One region of the Cobetia sp. QF-1 genome, then DNA from elsewhere that is predicted to be linked to it. Evidence: predicted binding sites of a transcription regulator. Region 1 holds the regulator's gene; the other holds the start of a gene.
The links. The regulator sigma-54, encoded in region 1, starts transcription at its own class of promoters, with help from an activator protein. The targets are predictions, from matches to a motif close to TGGCACNNNNNTTGCTNT.
Positions count from the first base shown of each region.

Region 2: CFN46_RS07360 (ANTAR domain-containing response regulator) is a predicted target of sigma-54. The motif match lies at 2,639-2,656, and genes of this name have one in related genera.

Region 1 covers NZ_NBVS01000001.1:622,210-629,641, forward strand. Annotated here, with positions in the region: gene lptC (LPS export ABC transporter periplasmic protein LptC) at 1-517, shown strand, start outside; gene lptA (lipopolysaccharide transport periplasmic protein LptA) at 656-1,240, shown strand; gene lptB (LPS export ABC transporter ATP-binding protein) at 1,244-1,984, shown strand; gene CFN46_RS02785 (RNA polymerase factor sigma-54) at 2,213-3,661, shown strand; gene raiA (ribosome-associated translation inhibitor RaiA) at 4,250-4,558, shown strand; gene ptsN (PTS IIA-like nitrogen regulatory protein PtsN) at 4,568-5,038, shown strand; gene rapZ (RNase adapter RapZ) at 5,151-6,056, shown strand; gene CFN46_RS02805 (HPr family phosphocarrier protein) at 6,049-6,318, shown strand; gene mgtE (magnesium transporter) at 6,613-7,432, shown strand, end outside.
Region 2 covers NZ_NBVS01000003.1:216,753-224,184, reverse strand. Annotated here, with positions in the region: gene CFN46_RS07370 (GNAT family N-acetyltransferase) at 1-193, shown strand, start outside; gene CFN46_RS17560 (hypothetical protein) at 396-563, shown strand; gene CFN46_RS07365 (MFS transporter) at 822-2,180, opposite strand; gene CFN46_RS07360 (ANTAR domain-containing response regulator) at 2,710-3,333, shown strand; gene CFN46_RS07355 (CmpA/NrtA family ABC transporter substrate-binding protein) at 3,389-4,597, shown strand; gene CFN46_RS07350 (TetR/AcrR family transcriptional regulator) at 4,738-5,358, shown strand; gene preA (NAD-dependent dihydropyrimidine dehydrogenase subunit PreA) at 5,501-6,865, opposite strand; gene CFN46_RS07340 (NAD(P)-dependent oxidoreductase) at 6,865-7,432, opposite strand, start outside.

The DNA.
Region 1 (7,432 bases):
CTTCGATGCGCGGGGCGTGCCGTTTCAAGACATGACTTCCCCGCACATTGAGCATACGCCCGAGGATGATGTCACCATCGCGCAAGCTCCAAAGATTAGCACCAACGATAGCGAGGACCGCCGCTGGTATGCCACTGGCAAGCGCGGCGTTCTCAGTGCCGGTGGCGACACCTTCACGCTAGAGGGCAACGCACAGCTGCGTCAGCCTTCCGATGCCTGGACACTGGATACTGACGTACTGAACTACAGCCGCGAACAGAACCGTGCCTGGAGCGACGTACCCGTCGTCATTACCCAGAATGGTCAGCATATCGAAAGCAACAGCTTCAGCGCGGATCTTTCCAAGGACTCCGCCGTGCTGGACGGTCGTGTACGCGGCACGCTTCAACCCGGCAAGGGCAAGAGTGCGGCCAGCAAGGAAGCTGAACGTATCGATGAGGGCAGCGATGCTACCTCAAACGATAGCGAAGGACGCGTCAACAGCACTTTCGAAGCCGCACCTGAAGCCAGTCAGTAATCATCATGGTACTTAGCGTACAGTCAGCGCGGCTGAGCACATCCCACGTGCTGCCAGTCCAATAGACTCCCTTATTCACTGCTTCCCGATGGCATGCCTGATCGAGAAGACATACCCGGTTCTGCCAAGGAGCACCCCATGACTTCAACGACTCTCAAGCCCTTGACGGCCTGGCGACAGACTCTTAACAGCAGTGTCATGGCCTTGTGCCTGACACTCGGCATGGCTATCACTGCGCCAGCAGCATTAGCGCTCGACAATGATGCCAATCAGCCGATCAACATCGCTGCCGACTCCCTGTCACTGGATGATAAAGCCGGCACTGCAACCTATACCGGCCGTGTCGAAATGCGCCAGGGCAGCATGAAGCTGGATGCCAGCCGCGTTGACATTAGCCGCGCCAACAGCGGCGAGATCTCATTGGTCAAGGCAACAGGCAAGCGTGCCTATCTGGAACAGAAACCCACTCCAGACGACAAGCTGGTCAAAGGCTGGGCAGATACCATTCTCTACCATGCACTGGAACGTAGAGTAGAACTGGTCGGTAACGCTCGTCTCGAAAAGGGTGATGACACCTTCGAAGGTGGCTACGTGGAGTACTTCCTCGACAAACGCCAAGTCAATGCCAACAACAGCAGCGACGCCTCACAGAAGAGCGACGGCAGTTCACGCGTACACATGACGTTGACACCGCGTGGCGCCAACACCAGCAAGGAAAACTGAGTCATGACTGCCGCTCCCCTCCGCACGCTCAGCGCACGCCACCTGGCCAAAGCCTACAAGGGGCGCAAGGTGGTCAAGGATATCTCGCTGGAAATTCGTCAAGGCGACATCGTCGGCCTGCTAGGACCCAATGGTGCTGGCAAGACCACCTCGTTCTACATGATTGTCGGCTTGGTACGCGCCGATGCCGGCAGCGTCACCATCGATGACAATGATCTCTCCGACTCTGCCATGCACTTGCGGGCACGCGCTGGCATCGGCTATCTGCCACAGGAAGCCTCAATCTTCCGCAAGCTGTCAGTGGCCGACAACATCATGGCGATTCTGGAGACACGCAAGGACCTTGATCGCAACGGGCGCAAAGCGCGCCTTGAAGAGCTGCTGAATGAGTTCAGCATCACGCATATCCGCGCCAGCACCGGCATGAGCCTCTCTGGCGGTGAGCGTCGGCGTGTCGAAATTGCACGCGCATTAGCGACAGAGCCGGATTTCATACTGCTGGATGAACCCTTTGCCGGTGTTGACCCCATCTCGGTAGGCGAGATCAAGAGCATCGTGCGACAACTGCGTGATCGCGGCATTGGCGTACTGATCACCGATCACAACGTTCGAGAAACACTCGATATCTGTGATACCGCCTATATCGTCGGTGACGGTCAGATCATCGCGCACGGTGATGCCGATACCATTCTAGCCAATCAGCAGGTACGCGATGTGTATCTGGGGCATGAGTTCAAGCTTTAATCGGTAGCATGAGAGCAAGGCACCTCGTATCGCCGTCCCTCGCAGAATGACATTACATGCTCAAGGATGTTGTTACCTCACTGGTATCAGCCTTGAGCATGACGTCCATACCACCTTCGTTGAAACATGGCATACAAGTTGCTTGAATAATCTCTTTCGCCCCTTGTCAGTGCCCCGACCCACGGTATAGCGTAGAAGCACGTTCCTTTGCCGTGAATCGACAGCCCCATGAAACCCACCTTGCAACTCCGCCTTGGCACTTCGCTGACTATGACGCCACAACTGCAGCAGGCTATTCAACTGCTTCAGTTGTCGACGCTCGACCTGCGTCAGGAAATTCAACAGGCGCTCGAGTCCAACCCCATGCTGGAACTCGACGAGGACTATGAGGCGCTGGAAGTCGTTGAAGCACAGGATGCGAGCGAGATTTCCACTGCCGAAACAAACAGCGAGATCCCGGAAGAGTATCCTCTCGATAGTGACTGGTCGGACCTCTATCAGGATCACGCTGGCAGCCTGACAAGCTCAGGAAGTAGTAGCGGCAGTGATGACGGCCAGGATTTCGAGCGCAACACCAGTGTAGAAAGCCTGCAAGATCATCTGCGCTGGCAATTAGCGATGACCGACCTCGACGACCGTGAACGGCAAATGGCGGAAAGCCTGATTGATGCCGTGGACGGTGCAGGCTACCTGAGCCTGACCCTGGACGAGCTAGTCGATGGCTTGCGGGGGCAAGGGCTGGCTGGCCTCAAAGCCTCGGAACTAGAGCAGGTACTGCTACGCTTGCAGCAGTTCGATCCCACTGGCGTCTTCGCCCGCGATCTACGCGAATGCCTGCTGCTACAACTGGCATTGCTGCCCGATGACCTGCCGCTACTCGCGCAGGCTCGGCGATTGGTACGTCAGTTTCTTGAAGCGCTGGGAAACGATGATCGCAAGCTACTCAAGCGCCGCCTGGGACTGGATGATGCTGAGCTGGACCACGTCATTCGACTGATACGAGCACTGGACCCACGCCCAGCCTCCGCTTGGGGGGAGCCCGCCAGTGACTATGTGATACCTGACCTGCTGGTACGCCATACTCGTCACGGCTGGCAGGTTGAGCTCAATCCCGAAGCGCTGCCGAAGCTACGTATCCAGCCGGAATATGCAGCGCTCATCAAGCGGGCAGACAAGTCTGTGGACAACACCTTCCTCAAGGATAATCTTCAGGAAGCGCGCTGGCTGATGAAAAGTCTCTCGTCACGTAATGACACACTGCTCAAGGTAGGGCGTGAAATCATGGCGCGGCAGATCGACTTTCTTGAGCAAGGTGAGGAAGGCATGAAGCCTCTGATCCTCGCCAATATCGCTGAAGTGGTCGAGATGCACGAATCCACTATCTCGCGCGTCACGACTCAGAAGTACATTCATACCCCTCGCGGCGTCTTCGAACTCAAATTCTTCTTCTCGAGCCAAGTGGGAGGGAGCGGCAATGGCGATGCACATTCCAGTACCGCCATTCGCGCACGTATCCGAAAACTGATTGCGGACGAGCCGGCGCGCAAACCGCTGTCGGATTCACGTCTGGTCGACCTACTCGCCAGCGATGGCATTGAAGTCGCACGCCGCACCGTCGCAAAATATCGCGAAGCCATGAGTATTCCTTCCTCTAGCGAACGCAAGCGACTGGCCTGATCATCTAGCTAGCCAGAGGCCACTACCTCTGTCATGGCCTTAAAAATCGTAAATATCCACATCATGATCAGCCGGCTTGCATGGAAAGCCGGCGATTTTCTCCCAAGGCATGACCGCCAGCATGTACCTCTCACTCCCAATTGCATGTTTTTAAAATCACTTTCGATAGTATTACCGATCATTCGTGCGGCTTTTCTTACGCAAAACCCCGCCTCCTTCGTGCTCATCCCGTACTTTTGACCAATCCAAGACGCCCACTAACATCGACGTACATGCTGACATTAGCGACTAACAGTCGCCTTCTTGTCACTCTTCCAGCGCAAACCGTCACACTCCTCTGTCATGGAACGTTCCGTTCTCCCCCAGTGAGTTGAAGACAAGCCTTGCGCCACGATGCAGCGCAGCGTTGATCTTTGCTCAAAGCTTGGGCATTGTCGGGGTAGGCGCTCGACGCACCTGACACGAGCCAAGTTTGTTACTGGCAGCGGCAGGCACGGAAACCATGTAGCAGAGCGTCTTATCAGGGTTTGCTCGCAGTCAAAAAGGGTTACAATTGAAAGGTAACCCGCTGGATAAAGGAGCGTGTCCATGCAAGTGAATATTACCGGGCATCATGTGGAACTTACCGACCCTCTCCGCGATTATATCAACGAGAAGCTCGCTCGCCTCGAACGGCATTACGACAACATCACCAATGTTCAGGTGACTTTGTCGATCGAGAAGGAGCGCCAGCAGGCAGCCTGCACGTTGCATGCTGCCGGCGCAGATCTCCACGCCCTGGCAGAAGACCTCAACATGTACGCTGCCATCGACGCGCTCGCCGACAAGCTGGATCGCCAGCTGGTCAAACACAAGGAAAAGTCCCAGGCTCGCTCTCAGGGCACCGGGACCCGTTGACCTTCTGCCATGACACTTGATCAGATCCTTCCCCCCGAGCGCACGCTTTACGGTGTCCCCGGGGGGAGCAAGAAGCGGGTGCTGGAATTTTTCAGCACCTTCATTGCCCAGAACATTCCCAGCCTGGATAGTCAGGAAGTCTTCTCACGCCTGATTGGTCGTGAACGACTAGGGTCGACCGGTATCGGCCATGGTGTGGCCGTGCCACATGCACGCAGCCCGCATTGCAAGACGCCCATCGCGGCCTTTCTGAAGCTCGGTGACCCCATCGACTTTGATGCCATTGATGGAGAGCCCATCGACCTGCTGTTTGTGCTGTTGGTCCCTGAGGAGGCAGATGACACACATCTCACCTTGCTCGGGCAGGTGGCTGAGCTATTGAACTCGCCCACCAATCGGTCAGCATTACGTCAAGCCGATAGCCAGCGTGCACTCTACGATGTACTGACATCAGCCATCGCCGAACTTCCGGCGCGTTGATCATCGAGCCCGGACATCGTCCGGGCTTTTGTACTGACAGCCACTGTTCGGGCTGCCCTCTCAGGCGCCATTTGCACTCACTCTACGCTGACCTCGCCTTTGGAGAGCATTCATGAAGATCGTGATCATCAGTGGCCGCTCTGGCTCCGGTAAATCGATCGCCCTTCAGGCCTTGGAAGACATTGGCTACTATGCCATCGATAATCTTCCCGGCATGCTGCTGGCACCGCTTGTCGAACAGCTAGAGAAAGACAGTCCTACACGTCGTCGCATCGCGGTATCCATCGATGCACGCAATCTTCCTGATGCCCTGACGCGTTTCCCTGAGCTGCTCGACGATGTACGTCAGAGTGGCATGGACGTACAGGTCGTCTATATCACGACCGATTCCCGCGTGTTACTGGAGCGCTACTCCGCCACACGCCGTCGTCACCCGCTGACACGCGATAACGACCGCACCCTGGCAGAAGCCATCGAGATTGAGCAGCAGACGCTAGCGCCTATCCGCGAGAAGTCTGACCTCATCATCGATTCAACCAGTTTGAGCGTGCATGACTTGCGCTCACGCATTACCGAGCAAGTCGCGCAACATAGTTCTCGCCACCTGACTCTCACGTTTGAGTCTTTTGGCTTCAAGCACGGCGTCCCTACTGATGCTGACATGGTGTTCGATGCGCGCTGCCTGCCCAACCCCTACTGGGATATCAATCTGCGCGCCGATACCGGCCGCGACGCAAGCGTTGTGGAATTCCTCGAACACTATCCCGACGTACAGGCGATGCACGATGATATCGCCGGCTGGCTAGAACGCTGGCTACCGGCATATCAGGCCAGCAATCGTAGCTACCTGACGGTCTCGGTCGGTTGTACTGGCGGACAGCATCGCAGTGTCTATCTATGTGAAAAGCTTGCTGCTCATTTTGCAGCATTACTGCCGGAAGTCCGCTTGCGCCACCGTGAACTCGGTATTCATACCGCGCTCAATGGAGCAGATGCGCAAGGGGATGGCGATGCGTAGTCGCGAGCTAACACTGACCAACAAACGCGGCCTGCACGCTCGAGCCGCAACCAAGTTGGTCAACTGCTGCGCTCCTTTTGCAGCGACAGTCATGGTCAGCCACGGAGAGCGCCGCGCCAATGCCACCAATGTCATGGCGTTATTGATGTTGGCGGCCCCCTGCGGCACATCGCTGATAATCGACGTTGAGGGCGAACATGCTGACGAGGCCATGATTGCCATCACAGCGCTATTCGAAGCTCGCTTCGAGGAGGACGAATAAGCGCCGGTCTTGTCACGATGATACTGCCGCGGCACCTCTTTCGCCTCTTTCACTCCTCCTGCGCCCCCCTCCCTGTTTCTGACTATCTCTTCCGCCTGTCCTCTCCCCCCGCATTTCCGTATCGCCTTTCTACTCATCTATACCTGATCACGTCATTGACCAAGGGCTAAACCTCTTCTTCGTGAGCGACTATTGTCCTTTTGATAAGAAACACTGTTTTCTTTTATCGACTAGACCCCCTGCGCCAATGGTAGAATCAACGCTGTCCTTAATGTCGACAGGGGAAGCCGACGGATGAGCAAGACGTCACGTAAAATCAAGCCAAAACTCGACCGCTTGTCACAGGCGCTGGAAAACGGCGAGCTGAATCAGGCAAGGCGCATGCTCAATCGTGGCCTGGCACCCGTCGACGTCGCTCACCTGCTCGAGTCGTCGCCGCCCAAGGAACGTAACCTGCTATGGGAGCTGGTCGACGCCGAATTACAGGGTGATGTCCTCCAGTACCTTGGCGAGGATATCCAGACCGACTTCCTGCGCGATATGGACGCCGTAGATGTTCTCGCGGCGACCGAGAACCTGGAGCCGGATGACGTAGCTGACATCCTCCAGCGACTGCCGAATGCAGTGATTCTCGAAGTCCTCGACTCGATGGAAGCGCAAGAACGCCAACGCGTCGAGACGGTATTGTCCTTCCCCGAGGATACTGCCGGCGGCCTGATGAACACGGATACCATCACTATCCGCCCGGACATCACCCTCGATGTAGTACTGCGCTATATTCGCCGTCACGAACGCCTACCGGACTCTACCGATACACTGCTGGTCGTTTCACGACGTGATGAATTCATCGGTACCCTGCCCATCAATCGTTTGCTGGTGTCTGACCCCAGCGTTACGGTGCGCGAGGTAATGGATACCGATAGCGTAGTGATTGCTGCTCTGATGCCAGAAACTGAAGTCGCTTCGCTGTTCGAGAAACACGATTTGATCTCGGCGCCCGTGGTAGGCGGCGACGGCAATCTACTCGGGCGTATTACCATCGATGACGTAGTCGACGTCATCCGCGGCGATGCCGAGCATCAAGTAATGTCGATGGCGGGGATGGATGAGGACG
Region 2 (7,432 bases), on a different contig from region 1:
TGCCGTGGTCGCGGCCGGTCATGCCGATTTCTACGCTCACCTTGGATTCCATCCTGCGCGCCACTATGGCTTGTACTGCAATCATCATGATGTGCCCGGTGCCTTCGTCGCCTTCGAGCTAGTGTCGGGGTATCTGCAGGGGCTGGGTGGTGAAGTGCTGTTTCATCACAATTTCATGGGTTCTGATGTATAGCGGCATGATGGATGCAGGCATGTGCAACTCGGTGTTGCACAAGACTTGAAATCATAACCTGTTCGCTCCATATCACTGAGAGGACGGCGACAACACGACGCCGTCGCATCCATTTTACCCATTGCTGTGAAGGTCGCAGTAAAGGCCGTGGTGAATGTCACGGAGAGGGCCAGGCATTGGCCGACGACTCGAGGGAGAGATCATGAAGATCAAGACACTGGGTAGCACACTGATGATTGCCATGCTCGGCATTGGCGGACTGTCACTCGCGGGTTGTGAAGATGAAGGCCCGATGGAGAAGGCCGGTGAGAAGATGGATAACACCGTGGAAGAAGCGGGTGATAGCGTCGAGAACGCCACCGATAGTTAAGATGCGTGGCATGATGTTGCTCAGATAGTGGGCACGTCAGGCAGCATCAGAAACCGAGTCTCCCCATGGGGGCTCGGTTTTTTTGTGCCTGCTCTCCTGAGTCCTCCTGACGTGCCTCTGGTGATGATTGACGGTGCACTGCGTTCAGTACGACAAAGCCTCCGTCTCTTGCGAGGCGGGGGCTTTGTCGTATCTGGAAGGCAGATGTTTATCCGGCAGCGTTTGATCAGGTGGACGTTCTACGCAGAGGAGGACGTTTTACGCAGAGGCGGGCTGCTGCGTAGAGTCTTGTTCGCGCTCAGAGACCGCCGCCTGATAGGCGCGGTCTTCCTCGGCCTCAGTGGCGGCGCTGAAGCGTACCAATAGCGCGAACAGCGAGATCACGATCACGGCCATGCCCAGATACATCAGGCCTTCTTGATAGCTCAGCTCCTCACTGCGGAACAGGAAGCCAGCGGCGACAGCACCGGCGTTGCCACCCGCACCAACGATACCAGCCACCGCGCCCAGTGCCTTGCGGTTGATGAACGGCACGATGCCGAAGGTGGCGCCTTCCGCCATCTGCACGAACAGGCTGAACACCAGCATGATGCCAATCGCCACGGCGAGGGTTTCCATCTGCGCGAAGCCGACCAATGCCACGCCCTCACATAGCAGCGCGATGAACAGCCAGCGCACGCGGCCCTTGAGGCCTGATTGACGTGCGAACAGATCAGAGAACACGCCGCCCAGGGTGCGCGCGAACAGGTTCATCAAGCCGAACAGGCCCGCGATGAGGCCGGCGGTGGCGAGATCGAGATCGAAGTGATCGAAGAAGTAGATGGCGGCGACGTTGTTGATGGTCAGCTCGACCCCGAAGCAAGCGCCATAGACGAGGAACAGGGCCCAGACACGGATGTCGCGTGCGGCCGCGCCGAAGGTGGCGCGCATGCTGTATTCCTTCTCCGCCTTGGGTAGCTCGCCACGTTCTCGCAGATCACTGAAGTTGCCGTCCGGGGCATCCTGAGTGAAGAAGTAGTACGCGATACCAGTCAGGAACAGCACGATGCCCGGCACCACCATCGCCAAACGCCAGCCGAGGGTTTGCTCAACGCCCAGCATCAAGAGGCCCGCCATGACCAGCGGCATCAGAATCTGGGTGGTACCACCGCCGAGGTTACCCCAGCCCGCGGTAGTGGCATTGGCGGTGCCGACGACATTCGGGCCGAACATCACTGAGGTGTGGTACTGGGTGATGACGAAGGAGGCGCCAATGGCACCAATCGCCAGGCGGGCGAGGAAGAAGGATTCGAAGCTGTCGGCGAAGCCGATGCTCATCACTGGCAGTGAACCGAGGCACAGCAGCCAGGTGTAGGCCTTGCGTGGCCCGATGCGATCACATAACACGCCGATGGCGAGACGTACGATCACGGTGATCGCGACCGAGGCGATGATGGTATTGCCGATCTGGGTCTTGGTCAGGCCGAGGTCGTCACGCACGACCGCCATCAGCGGTGCAATGCCGAACCAGCCGAAGAAGCAGACATGAAAGGCGAACCACGACATGTGAAAGGCACGCATTTGCGGGGTTTTCAGGCTGAACAGCCGGATGCGGTTGGCCTTGTTGCGAATATCCATGAGTGCGGGCTCCTGATGCAGCGTCGATACCGAACACACGGTGAGTGCGTTCAGAGAATGGTCGAACGGCTGTTGAGAACAGCAGGGCTGCCTCGTCGTTGAGGTGCCGGGTTCGACGCACTCGTACTCATGGGAGCCTGGTCTACGTCATGGGCGTCACGATTCGAGAGCCAGATGACAGCACTCGCGTGACACTGTGTTTAACAAAGCAAGGACCGCGCCACTTGTGCCGGTAGTGACGGGGTAAGGCCAGCAATATCAATGAGTTGATGCTGAGTCATTGCTGTGTTCACCGCAGGGGCAGCCGGCATGAGCCAAGCGGCGTGCTCGTCTGCGGTGCGTGACGGTGCGATGGCGTACCAGTCTGGCGCACGATGATGGTGATCTAGCTGGCTTGCGTCATTGCTGTGCAGGGTAGGTGCGCGCAAAGCGCGCTACGGCATGGTTGCACCAGCATGCGGCACGATTCCTGCAACGTTCAGGCCATGTGGAAAAGTTGCCTGACACGTTCTGCCGAGGAAACCCTGACATGCCCGTGACTGTGCTGATCGTCGATGTCCGCAGCGAGCGTTCCGCCGCGCTGGAGCAGGCACTATTGAGTGCTGGCTTCGAGGTGGCGCTGCGTGTTGATGAACGCGAAGACCTGCATGCACTGGTTGAGCTGCATCAACCAGATGCCGTGATCATCGATGCCGACCTGCCCAGTCGCGATACATTGGAGCATCTTGGCCAGCTAGGACGCCGCTATCCCAAGCCGATGATCATGCTGGCCAGTGAGGATGCGCCGGATCTGGTGCGCGAGGCAGCAGGGGCGGGGGTGTCGGCGTATGTGGTCGATCATGTGATGCCAGCGATGGTGCGCACGATGGTCGAGGTCGCGATCACCAGTTTCGAGGCGCATCGTGCCTTGAAAGGTGAGCTCAACCGCACCCAGACGACCCTGGTGCAACGGCGCAGTGTCGATCGCGCCAAGGCGTTGGTGATGGAGAGCCGCGGGCTGGGTGAAGACGCGGCTTATCAGTATCTGCGCAAGACCGCGATGAATCGCCGCCTGGCACTGCACGAGCTGGCGGATGAGATGCTGAAAGCCACGCGTCGTACCGAGGGTGGCCGCTCTAGTGCTGGTTCAAGCGCTGGTTCGGGCCGGCATTGATTGATCACTGCTTGCGCCATTGTCTTTTATTACGTCTTTTCATGAGGTGTCTGTGATGCTCAGTGATGCACCCCTGAATGATCACCAGCTGACGCTGGGATTGATGCCGCTCAATGATGCTGCGCCCTTTGTGGTGGCTGAGCAGCTAGGGTTCTTCCAGGAGGAGGGGCTGTCGGTGACGCTCAAGTGGCAGCCATCGTGGGCAGCGCTACGTGATGACCTGCAGACCGGTGTCTTGCAGGGCGCGCAGATGCTGGCCTTGATGCCGCTGACGTCAACACTGGGGCTGGACGGGCGTGCGACTCCCGTCATCAGTGCCATGACCCTCAATCTGGGTGGCAATGCCATCACTCTGTCACGCGCGTTGATGACGCGGCTGGCCGAGGAAGGGCATGTGCTTGATAGCTCACTTGGCATTGCCTGCGCGCTGGGCGAGCACGTCAGGCAGCGCCGCCAACGCGGTGAGGCACCGTTAAGGCTCGCGAGTGTGCATCCGTTCTCCTCGCACCGTTACCTGCTGCGCTATTGGCTGGCGGCGGGCGGGATTGATCCCGATTCACAGGTCGATATGCGCGCTGTTGCCCCGCCACTGATGGCGGCGCAACTCGCCTCCGGAATTCTGGATGGTTTTTGTGTCGGTGAGCCGTGGAATAGCCTGGCCAGCGCGCAGGGCATGGGGCAGGTGGTCGCGGGTAGTCATGACATCTGGCGCTTCGGGCAGGAGAAGGTGCTGGGGGTGCGCGAGGACTGGGCGCAGCAACATCCGCTGGCTCATCAGGCGCTGATACGTTCACTGCTCAGGGCTTGCGCATGGCTGGACCGCCCCGGCAATCGCCAGCAAGCCGCCAGTTGGCTACATGACGAAGGCCTGCCCGAGGTGCCACTGTCGGTCATCGCGCATGGGCTCGAGGATGTCGATGTCGAGCAGTCGGTCGAGGACTATCAGCAGGCCAACGCAGGCTGGACGATATTCCACCGCTACGCCGCCAATTTCCCGTGGCGTTCGCATACCCGCTGGTATGTTTCCCAGATGCGGCGCTGGGGGCACCTGCATGGCATCAGTGAGCATGATATCGCCGCGACACTGACACGCTGTGTAAGGCCGGATCTCTATCGGATCGCAGCGCGCAGTCTGGGTCTGGTCGTGCCAGCAGTCGATGAGCGTAGCGAAGGCAATCATCCCGCGCCCTGGTGGCTGAGCGGTGAGGCGGGGCAGATACCGATGCCGGCAGATGGCTTTATCGACGGTGCTGTCTTTGAATGACAGGGCTCATCATTGAATCGCAGGGTGCGTGATTGGCAGGATTTCACAAGAAGAGGCCATGTGAAACCTGACTGCCCAGACATGTGGCCATATGGGTGTGATATTCTGAGGCCACTGTCAGTACTGCGTCAGGGGATCGCATGGCCACTCGCAAGTCTCAGATTCGCAAGGATAATGTCGGGCGTATTCTGCTCGCCGCCGAGAAGGTATTCGCACTCAAGGGCTATGTTGGCGCTAGCATGGTGGATATTGCCGCCGAGGTAGAGCTGCCCAAGTCGAATCTGCATTATTACTTCAGTACCAAGGAAGCGCTCTATCGTGCCGTGCTCGATGGCCTGTTGGCGCTGTGGAAGGAAGATGCACTGTGCTTCGAGGCCTACGACGACCCGCAGCTGGTGCTCTCCACCTACATTCGCGCCAAGATGATGCACTCGCGCCAGCGTCCTTACGGCTCCAAGGTATGGGCCAGCGAAATCATGCAGGGGGCGCCGGTGCTGGGTGAGGAGCTGACGATCTGGCTCGACGAGTGGGCCGAGATGAAGAAGTCGCGGCTGCGTAGCTGGATCGCTGAAGGCCGTATCGACAACGTCGATGCCTCCGCCTATCTGTACATGATATGGGCGAGTACCCAGCACTACGCCGACTTCGATCATCAGATTGCCGTACTCAATCGGGGGTGCGCGCTGAGTGATCGCGAGTTTGAGCAAGCGGTGCAGAATGTCACACGCGTGTTGCTGAAAGGCGTAGGGCTTTCTGCCTGAGGCGGACGATGATTACTCCTTGTGTTTAGCGTAAAGATAACGAAGTGTATTTCATGTTGTTTGTGATCACTCACAAGAAAGGGCTGCCATTGCTGGCAGCCCTTTTTGGTTTCCGGTCTTTTGACGCTCTCTCAGTGCCTTATCAGGCAGCGCGATGCGGGTTGCGCGGGTCTTCCATCCAGTTCATGTACGGCTTGCCGGTATCCTGCTCTTCCATGGTGATGCAGTTGTCCACCGGGCAGGTGATTTCACACAGATTACAGCCCACGCAGTCAGCGTCCTTCACCTCATAGCGTGCGGTGCCGTTGTCCTTGGCCAGATGCATGATCGCCTGATGCGAGGTGTCCTCGCAGGCGATATAGCAGCGTCCACAGCCAATGCATTTGTCCTGATCGATACGCGCGATCACCTGATAGTTCATGTCCAGGTGCTTCCAGTCGGTAGTGTTGGGTATCGCGGCGCGCGTGAAGTCATCGATCTTCTGATACCCCTTGCTGTCCATCCAGCGGCCCAACCCGTCCTTCATCTCTTCGACGATCCGGAAGCCGTGCAGCATGGCCGCCGTACACACCTGCACGCTGCCGGCCCCTAGCGCGATGAATTCCGCGGCGTCTTCCCAGTTGGAAATGCCGCCGATGCCTGAAATGGGTAGATTGGCCGTCTCTGGCGTGCGGGCAATCTCTGACACCATGTTGAGCGCGATAGGTTTGACTGCGCTACCGCAGTAACCACCGTGGGTGCTGCGCCCGCCGACGACCGGATGCGCAACCATGCGGTCGAGATCCAGATGGGTGATGGAGTTGATGGTGTTGATCAGCGAGACGGCGTCAGCACCGCCACGTAGCGCAGCCTGAGCCGGCAGACGCACATCGGTGATGTTGGGTGTCAGTTTGACGATGACCGGCAGTGAGCTGTACGTCTTGCACCAACGCGTGACCTTTTCGACATACTCCGGTACCTGACCGACTGCGGCGCCCATGCCGCGTTCCGGCATGCCGTGTGGGCAGCCGAAATTGAGCTCGATGCCATCACAGCCCGTGGCCTCGACCTGCGGCAGGATGGTCTTCCAGGCCTCTTCTTCGCACGGCACCATCAGCGAGACGATCAGTGCGCGATCCGGCCAGTCCTTCTTGACCTGAGTAATCTCGCGCAGGTTGATTTCCAGCGAACGGTCAGTGATCAGCTCAATGTTGTTGAAGCCGCTGACCTCACCATTCGGGCCATAGTGCGCGGAGTAGCGTGAGGAGACGTTCACCGCCGCCGGGTCTTCACCGAGCGTCTTCCAGACCACGCCGCCCCAACCGGCCTCGAAGGCACGTACCACGTTGTAGGCCTTGTCAGTCGGCGGCGCACTGGCTAGCCAGAAGGGATTCGGCGAGCGGATACCGGCGAAGTTGATAGAGAGGTCAGCCTTGTAGCTGGCGACATGATCATTGCTGGCGGCATCGTTTTCGCCAGCGCCTGCAGGGCGGGCGTTATCTTCATTGAGCGGGGTATGAATAGTCATCAGGCGGCCTCCACCTTGAGCATCAGATCGTGATGGATGGCCTCGGCGGCCAATTTGCCGTGAGCGACGGCTTGAACGGTGAGGTCTTGCCCGCGCGCGATGCAGTCACCGCCGGCGTAAACGCCCGGCAGACTGGTGCGCAGCATGGTGTCAACTTCAATCTTTGCCCCGCTGCGCGCCATCCCTGCGGCATGCACGTCGCTCAGGCTGGCGTCGTCAAAGCCTTGCCCGATCGCGGTAAATACGCCATCGCAGGCAAGTGAGAAGGTCTCGCCGCTGTCGATCAGACGGCCATCTTCTACACGGGTGCGCGCGAACTGCATGGCGCTGAGTTGACCGTCGGTATTGCTGTCGATGGCCAGCGGGCGCGCCCAAGTGTGAATCATCACGCCATTGGCACGCGCGATGTCCTGCTCGTGCGGGGTGGCGGACATCTGTGCTTCACCGCGACGATAGACGAGGTCTACGCTCTCGGCACCGAGGCGTTTTACCTGCACCGCAATATCGATGGCAGTGTTGCCTGCGCCGATCACCACCGCGTGTTTTGGCACCGCCAGTACGTTCAAC